3 linked regions of the Sinobacterium norvegicum genome follow. The protein of the gene in region 3 interacts with the protein of the main gene of each other region in a pairwise test. Links are inferred from orthologs where the notes say so. Each region holds a gene or a part of one and is shown on either strand. Other genes may lie near its edges.

Region 1 (2,933 bases), on a different replicon or contig from region 3:
CGCAGCTTCATTCAAGAAGCAGCGCCGTGTCACCGAAGAGCAGGCGACGGAATACCTCGCTCGCATCCAGGCGACAGCCGATTATGCTGATTTGGCCGGCTGCGATCTGGTGATCGAAGCGGTATTTGAAAACCGTGATGTTAAAGCGGCGGTGACCAAGGAGACGGAAGCGGTTGTTGGCCCAGATTGTATTTTTGCCTCTAACACCTCTGCTTTGCCGATTACTGAATTGGCTGAGGCCTCTGGCCGCGCCGATAACTTTATCGGTATGCACTTCTTCAGCCCCGCTGAGAAAATGCCACTGGTTGAGATCATCCGCGGTGACAAGACCTCGGATCGTGCCCTCGCAGTTGCCTTCGATATCTCTCAGAAGCTGGGCAAGACACCGATTGTTGTTAACGATGGCCCAGGTTTCTTCACCACCCGCACCATTGCCACCACTATTTCACAGGGTGCTGAGATGCTGGAGCAGGGTCTTAATCCTGTGCTAATCGAAAGCGCAGCCCGTGACAATGGCTCGCCAGTCGGCACCTTGGCGGCGATTGATGAGATCAGCCAAGAGACCGCTTACAAGAATGGCCAGCAGCTTAAGGCCGATGCCGAAGCACAGGGTAAGCCCATGGCTGATAATGCGGCGTCTCGTGTTGTCGACCGCATGGTCAATGAGTTTGGCCGCAAGGGTAAGATCCACGGCGGCGGTTACTACGAGTACCCAGAAGGCGGTAAGAAACGCATCTGGTCAGGCCTCAAAGAAGCCTTCGCTCCTAACGGTTATACCGAGATTCCCTATCAGGATATCAAGGATCGTTTAGTGTTCTGTCAAAGTCTGGAAGCCGTTCGTGCCATGGAGGAAGGTGTCATCACCTCTGTTGCCGATGCTAATATTGGTTCTATTATGGGTATTGGTTTCCCCGCTCAAACCGGTGGTGCACTACAGGCCATCAACGCCTACGGCCTAAAAGCCTTTGTTGAGCGCGCTCAGTATCTACACCAGCAATACGGTGACGTGTTTGCCGTGCCAGAGTTGTTGATCGAGAAAGCCGAAAAAGGTGAGCTGTTTTTATAACCGCTAACCTTCACTAAAAAAGCCGGCCATTGTGCCGGCTTTTTTGTCGGTGGGGGTTAAGCAATCGTCGATTGTTAAACCCGCTTGGCTGGGGGATAATTGAGTCTATTTAGCAAGCCTTGGACATGACCATGAAAATTCAGCAGACCATCGAGCAGAAGCTTAACAGTGGTTTATCACCGAGCCACCTCGAGGTGATTAACGAATCCCATATGCACAGTGTGCCGCCAAACTCCGAGACCCATTTTAAGGTGGTTGTGGTCAGCGACAGCTTCGACGGTAAGCGCCAGGTAGGGCGTCATCAATTGGTTTATGGTCTGTTACAAGAAGAATTAGCCGGTGAGGTGCATGCGTTGTCGCTGTTTACTTTTACCGACAGCGAGTGGCTTGCCCGGGAGCAAACCGTGGCCGACTCGCCAGAGTGTTTGGGCGGTAGCAAGGCCGACAAGTAAATCTTTCAGTTGGCGATTGTGCTGGTTAGTCGTGACTGGCCAGCAATATAACGGACTCAGCCATCAGCCATACTTTCTCAAAGGGGCCCAAGCCATCGACCAGTATCGGGGCCAGTTTGTCGGCAATGGCTTGCTGACTCAACGCTGTCCTGCCGGCGGTGTAGAGCAAAAGCTCAATCGAACGGTCAACGTGATAGTGTTTTCTCAATTTATTTTCAACGGTTTTGATCGCGGTATCGTGTGACAATGTCGCCTCGGTGCGGCTGTTTGCAATACCTGCGGCAATGTCTGGTGAGCATATCTCGGCCAGCTCGATATAGATTTGCTGGTAATCATTTTGATAATAGATGTCAGGCTCACCCTGATGAGGGTCGCCTTTGCGAATGTCTTTCTCGCCAACCTGTTTCCCTAGGCGGGTTAAAAACTCTCGGCATACGGCGATCTCAATAATGCTTTTTTCTTCTTCTCCCGACATACGATAGTCACCCTGACTGTTGGCTATTTGCTTGGCATTGTTTCCAGTAGCGCTTATCTCATTATAGTCGAGCGTGTGGGCTGAACATGGCGTGTCGGAGCCGGTACGAGCTTAAGTCGATCGACACCATCTATCAATCCCTTCGTATTATGGTTTTTGTGACCGATTAGGGGGCATACGGAACATAGCCATGTCGCTGTTGCTGGCAGTCTATAGCGTGCAGTTTCAGCACGGATGGCTAAACTTTGGGGGTGGGGCGATGGCTTGTTCTGGCTGTGTCGTGGTATTACAAGGAGTTGAGTATGAGTAATGATATTGTCATCGAAGCTTGGAATACGGTACTGTTTGAAAAATTCACCCGCTTTAAATACTTGTTTATTGAGGGTTATGCCGCGATCAGTGAGGAGGCGCTAAAACGCCATCAATATGCCAAAGGGGCCAGTGTTCTCGATGTCGGTTGTGGCTTTGGTGACTGCACCATCCAGATCGCCAAAACCCTGCGCGATGGCGGCTCTGCCCGGGGGGTGGATTGCGCCGCCAACTTTATCGCAGAATGTAACAAGATGGCCACCGAAGAGCGGGTCGATAATGTTAGCTTCTTTGTCGCCGATGTAGAGGCCGATGATTTGGGCGGCCCCTATGATGAGGCTTTCGCCCGCTTTGGCACCATGTTTTTTAATTTCCCCGGCCGCGCCATGAGCAATATTCGCCAGTCCTTGAAACCCGGTGGCACCTTCACCCAAGTGGTGTGGCGAAAGCGAGAGGATAACCCCTGGCTTTATGATGCCGAGTGCTGTGTAAAGGAAATTGTACCGGTGATCTCCCATGATGAAACCGATGCCGTGCATTGCGGCCCCGGTCCTTTTTCTATGGCCGGCCCCGATATGGTCAGTGAGATGCTACTGGCCGTCGGTTTTGAGCGCATTCAATTCGAGCGTTT
Region 2 (2,947 bases), on a different replicon or contig from region 3:
TGGGTCGGTGGTTTCAAAAATAAGCTTACGGCTTTTCGAGATATCTTCGATCGGCTCAATGCCTGCCGCGGCCAATAATGGCAGGGTCTCTTTCAGGATACGCCCTTTGGTTAAGGCGATAATTAAAGGCTGAGTCATACTTAATCCACCAAACGCTTTATCGTTGCACCGAGCAACTGAAGCTTTTCTTCAATACATTCATAACCACGATCGATGTGATAGATTCGATCGACAACCGTATCACCCTCGGCAATCAGGCCTGCAATCACTAAGCTGGCAGAGGCTCGCAAGTCAGAGGCCATGACCGGCGCCCCTTGTAAGCCTTCCACACCATGAATAATCGCAGTATTGCCTTCGAGATGTATGTTGGCGCCCATACGATTGAGCTCGTGGGCATGGATCAGACGGTTTTCAAAGACAGTTTCACTCACCGTTGCAGTGCCTTGGGCAATACTGTTCAGCACCGTGAACTGCGCCTGCATATCGGTAGGAAAACCTGGATATGGGACCGTTTTTAAGTTGACGGCCTTCGGTCGACGCCCTTCCATATCAAGCTCAAGATAGCCATCGCCGACAGTAACCTTGGCGCCAGCTTCTTCCAGTTTGGCCAACACCACTTCCATGGTATCGCTTCTCGCTTCCATCAACTTTACTCGACCACCCGTGGCGGCGGCGGCCACCAGGTAGGTGCCCGTCTCGATACGGTCGGCCATCACGCGATATTCACAGTGCTTGAGCTTCTCAACACCGTTTATCGTTATGGTGTTGGTACCGTGACCACTGATATCAGCACCCATGGCAATCAAAAAATCTGCCAGGTCGACAATTTCTGGTTCTTGCGCTGCATTTTCCAGAATGGTAGTACCATCAGCTAAGGCCGCGGCCATCAGCAGGTTTTCCGTGCCGCCGACAGTGACCACATCCATAAAGATATGGGCACCCTTCAAACGGCCATCTGAGACAGCATGAATATAGCCGCCCTCGACATTAATCTTCGCCCCCATTGCCTCAAGACCGCGCAGGTGAATATCCACCGGACGACTACCGATAGCGCAACCACCGGGGAACGAGACCTTGGCTTCACCATAATGAGCCAGCAGCGGCCCCAAGACCAAGATCGAGGCACGCATTGTTTTCACTAACTCGTAGGGCGCGGTGACACTGCTCAAGGTTGAGGTATTGACTTCAACACTGAGCTTTTCATCAATGGTCAACTCCACCCCTAGGCAGCGAAGTAATTCGTTCATCGTGGTGATGTCATGCAGGTGAGGTAGGTTGTGAATCACCACCGACTCATCACACAATAGTGTTGCCGCCAAAATAGGAAGCGCAGCGTTTTTTGCGCCAGAAATGCGGATCTGCCCATCTAAACGGGTGCCGCCAGTAATCATTAACTTATCCATTGAGCCTCTAACGTATTTTTGAGTTCAGGAATTGATATAAAGGTACAGCAATTAAGCTTTTGCAGCCCACTGCTCCGGCGTGAACGCCTTGATAAAGTCAACCGCATGAATAGCGCCTGAGGCAATATGCTCATTGATCGCGCCATAAACAAGCTGCTGCTTCTTAACGCGGCTGACACCTTCGAAAATATCACCAACAATTGTAATATCGATATGGCTGCCGTTGACATTGACTGTTGCCTGAGTGCCTGCGAGCTGCTGCTCTAATAGTTGCTGTATCTCTTGAGCCTGCATGGATATACCTAAAAAAGATTTAATACGGAATAATTGTGCCGCATTCTAGACAATTTACCCCCACATTGCGAGCTGAGGAAGCTGAAATCCTGCGCCACCAGTCAAACTTAAGCCCCCTGCACAACCAAGACCTACATGCTATGAGCCATCGACCTGCTGCGGCGTCACAGACCAATTATCAATGACGGCATCAATATCGCCATTGTAGGTTCTTACTGCGCTGGCAAACTGCTGTTGATAGACACTGCCTAGGTTAATAGATTCGATGACCACATTGCGTAATTTCCAATCGCCTTTCTTGCTCGGCCGCATCTTATACTGAACGCGGTAAGGCGTCGGTGTATCATTGTGGATAAGCTGAACTACATCGACAGACTGCCTATCCAGCACCTGTTGATGCTGTTCGGAAGTCAATGCTAAGACCTCTATTTTATTACCACCAAACCCCAGCAAACCCTTGGCATAGGTATGAATTAAGCCATCTTTAAACTTATGGTTAAAGCGTCTGACTCGGTCGACAAATTGCTTTTTCTCTGCTTTGGTAGCCAAACTTCGGTAGGCCGCTGAGCTGCCATACTTACCCATTACATTGCGAGAGAAACTGGTGAAATCGACCACAGGGTCCAATATTCTTTCGATTGAATTATAGAAACGCTCGGGGTCCTGCTCGAAATACTGCTGGGCCAGCGTAATCTCACCAATCACCTCTTCACTTACCTGCGCGATCACTTTTTCAGGCCCCGGCGTCTCAGCCCCTTGGGCAGCAACCGTCACAGAGCCCATAACCAGTAAAACAGCCAGCCAGCGATACAGGTTTAACAACATCGAACACCTTCCAACACAGTAATTTTATTCACCTCAGTATACCCCCTCTTTAAACAACCCACACCCCCCGTATTAACGGTTGATAAAGAACATGTTTAACCACAAAAAATAACCACTAAAAACTTGTTCTGTACTCAGCTATCGGCTTTGATTAACATGCTCAAACTATTCGCCCTACTCTAAGGTCTAACCTATGACGACCCAGCCTCTTTTTATTCAGTCTGCGCTACGCACTATCGACCTCGAGCAACAGGCGATCAACGACCTTAAAAGCAGCCTCGATGAAAATTTCGACAAAGCCTGCCACTTCATGCTGCAGGCCAAAGGCCGTATTGTAGTGACCGGCATGGGTAAATCGGGGCATATTGGCAATAAGATTGCAGCCACCCTAGCCAGCACAGGCAGCCCGGCCTTTTTCGTCCACC
Region 3 (2,749 bases):
AGCAACCAGACACCCAACCCCCAAATCCCAGACATAAAAAACCGGCTGACGCCGGTTTTTTTATGTCACAAACTGCAAGAAGCTATTACAGCTTATCAGACTCAGCAGCCAGGTAATCGGCAACACCGGATGGCGAGGCCGTCATACCCTTGTCACCCTTATTCCAGCCAGCAGGGCATACTTCGCCGTGCTCCTCGTGGAACTGAAGCGCTTCGACGGTACGAATTAGCTCATCGATATTACGGCCCAGTGGTAGGTCATTCACAATTTGAGAGCGCACATTGCCAGCCTTATCGATAATAAAGGCACCACGGAACGCAACACCACCATCAGACTCAACATCGAATGAACGACAGATATCATGATTAACATCTGCGGCCAAGGTGTACTCAACAGCGCCGATGCCACCATCGTTTACATCGGTATTACGCCATGCGTTGTGAGTAAACTGTGAATCAATCGAAACACCAACAACCTCAACACCCAGCTCTTTGAATTTGTCCATGCGGTGACTAAGAGCAATCAACTCTGATGGGCAAACAAAGGTAAAATCGAGTGGATAAAAGAATACTAGGCCGTATTTACCAGCCATTGCTTCTGAGCGGGTGTATGAATCAACGATCTCGCCGTTTGCTAGAACAGCGGCACAGGTAAAATCTGGAGCAGGCTTGCCAACTAAAACTGCCATGGGTAATTCCTCGTTAGTCAATTAATTTATTGTTTAGAAAATCATCACTATACATTCTACTGCCTTAGCAACAGCAAAAAATAATTCAGTCTGGAAAACATTGGGTCAATCCGACCAGATTACAACAGTCAGTAATAAAAACAATTTATCGACATCTTATGACCAGGAATTAATGATAATAATTATCAATAAGTATTTGACAATGATTCTCATTAATTTAAAATCCACATCATCAATAACGACTAATTGCCGACTTAACTATGTATGTATGTATTTGCAAAGGCATTACTGACAGCCAAATAAGAACCACTGTTGAAGATGGCGCCTCCTCTATGCGCGAGGTCTGTAACACCCTCGGTATTGCGTCACAGTGTGGCAAGTGCGGACAACATGCCAAGCAAATCATTCAAGAAACAATTCACGCAGCCTCAACAGCTGACCCTCAATTCTACGCGTTATAACCTCTTTTTTGGCTTTTATCTGGCACCCTCTCTCCGTCAGTTAAGAGCCTTATTTCCCCAATCCTTAATTTCCAGAACCCGCTACTCATTTCGCACGCCTTTTATTTGACGCACGACAAAGCTCCAGCTTATTCAATCTGAACTCTTCGTTGAATCAATCTAGGGGGTAAAGGTCGGGCAGGTTTTGGGTTGCGCGGAGTCAGTCTGAGGGAAAGGGTGGATTACCGAGGCACGGGACCTCGGCAACACAATGTTTATTCAGCCGCTGAAGCACCAGCATCTTTAATCATGGTTTGTAATTCGCCCTCGTCGAACATCTCACAAACGATATCACAGCCACCTACCAGCTCACCCTTAATCCACACCTGAGGAAATGTTGGCCAGTTCGCGTACTTTGGTAACTCGCTGCGAATCTCAGGGTTGGATAAAATATCAACATAAGCGAAACGCTCACCACACTGCATTAAACACTGCACGGTACGAGCAGAAAAACCACACTGTGGCGCATTTGGTGAACCCTTCATATAGATAAGAATATCGTTGTTAGTAATTTGCTCTTTGATAGTGTCGATAATATCCATAGTTAATCTCTTTGCCTGCAGTCTTGACGCAATTTGTGCGCCCTCATCAAATCAGCTGCGATTGTATCCACTTTTTCATCTATTTTCCCCTATTTATTACCTCAGCCAATTTAGATTGCCGTGGAGCAAGTCATTGCTATCAACTATCTCGCTGTTTAGAATGCTTGTTTCCCTGCGAGCTAGCGCCGCATACAGCGTTTACAAAGAGCACATTGATCATGACTACAGCGATAATGAATACCTACGGCAGGCTTGCGGTTAACTTTGTGAAGGGTGAGGATTGTTACCTCTTCGATCAACAGGGCAACCGATTCATTGATGCGCTCAGCGGTATTGGCACCTGCAACGTTGGTCATTGCCACCCCCGGGTAACGGAGGCGATCAGTCAGCAAGCTGCCACACTGGTACACACCTCAAATCTTTACCACATCACGCCACAGATTGAACTCGCTGAGAAGCTAACTCGCATCAGCGGCATGGATAACGTGTTCTTTGCCAACTCTGGCGCCGAGAGTAATGAGGCGGCCATCAAGATTGCACGTCTATACGGCCACCAGCACCATATTAACAAACCCGCCATCTTAGTGATGGAGCACAGCTTCCACGGCAGAACCCTGGCTACCTTAAGCGCCACAGGTAACAGCAAGATTCAACAGGGTTTCGGGCCACTGGTAGAAGGCTTTATCCGCGTGCCTTACGACAATATCGAGGCCGTTAAAGCTGCAGCCGAGCAGCACGACAACATCGTTGCCATTTTGCTGGAGCCGGTACAAGGCGAAGGCGGCCTTCACATTCCCAGTGACGATTACTTAACCGCACTGCGTCAGATTTGCGATCAACAACAGTGGCTGTTAATGCTCGACGAGGTGCAAACCGGCAACGGTAGAACCGGAAAGTATTTTGCCTTCCAGCATACCAACATCAAGCCGGATGTCGTCACCACGGCCAAGGGACTAGGCAATGGCGTGCCTATAGGGGCATGCATTGCAGGAGGCAAGGCCAACGGTATTTTTGCACCG

The links.
Region 1: the proteins of grxD (region 3) and L9P87_RS04490 interact in binary tests that used the Escherichia coli proteins (3 or more experiments, as listed by UniProt). The link is inferred for Sinobacterium norvegicum from one-to-one orthologs.
Region 2: the proteins of grxD (region 3) and L9P87_RS17310 interact in binary tests that used the Escherichia coli proteins (3 or more experiments, as listed by UniProt). The link is inferred for Sinobacterium norvegicum from one-to-one orthologs.

What each region holds. Positions count from the first base shown.
Region 1 is NZ_CAKLPX010000001.1:1,023,388-1,026,320, reverse strand. Bases 1-2,857 are described here. They hold L9P87_RS04490 (BolA family protein), read left to right. Parts: upstream 1-1,197; coding sequence 1,198-1,518; downstream 1,519-2,857. Other genes in these bases: L9P87_RS04480 (class I SAM-dependent methyltransferase), read left to right, coding at 2,296-2,857; L9P87_RS04485 (hypothetical protein), read right to left, coding at 1,544-1,993; L9P87_RS04495 (3-hydroxyacyl-CoA dehydrogenase NAD-binding domain-containing protein), read left to right, coding at 1-1,066. Outside these bases: more of L9P87_RS04480, read left to right, coding at 2,858-2,933. UniProt on the Escherichia coli protein: Transcriptional regulator that plays an important role in general stress response. Has many effects on cell morphology, cell growth and cell division. Acts by regulating the transcription of many genes, including dacA (PBP-5), dacC (PBP-6), ampC and mreB.
Region 2 is NZ_CAKLPX010000007.1:50,937-53,883, reverse strand. The notes cover bases 77-2,947. They hold L9P87_RS17310 (BolA family protein), read right to left. Parts: upstream 1,698-2,947; coding sequence 1,455-1,697; downstream 77-1,454. Other genes in these bases: L9P87_RS17300 (KpsF/GutQ family sugar-phosphate isomerase), read left to right, coding at 2,716-2,947; L9P87_RS17305 (MlaC/ttg2D family ABC transporter substrate-binding protein), read right to left, coding at 1,836-2,522; murA (UDP-N-acetylglucosamine 1-carboxyvinyltransferase), read right to left, coding at 141-1,403; hisG (ATP phosphoribosyltransferase), read right to left, coding at 77-138. Also shown: more of hisG, read right to left, coding at 1-76. UniProt on the Escherichia coli protein: Involved in cell resistance against acid stress.
Region 3 is NZ_CAKLPX010000009.1:480-3,228, forward strand. What follows is about bases 68-2,740. They hold grxD (Grx4 family monothiol glutaredoxin), read right to left. Parts: upstream 1,731-2,740; coding sequence 1,404-1,730; downstream 68-1,403. Other genes in these bases: L9P87_RS17665 (peroxiredoxin), read right to left, coding at 86-688; L9P87_RS17670 (bacterioferritin-associated ferredoxin), read left to right, coding at 949-1,149; L9P87_RS17680 (aspartate aminotransferase family protein), read left to right, coding at 1,946-2,740. Also shown: more of L9P87_RS17680, read left to right, coding at 2,741-2,749. UniProt on the Escherichia coli protein: Monothiol glutaredoxin involved in the biogenesis of iron-sulfur clusters.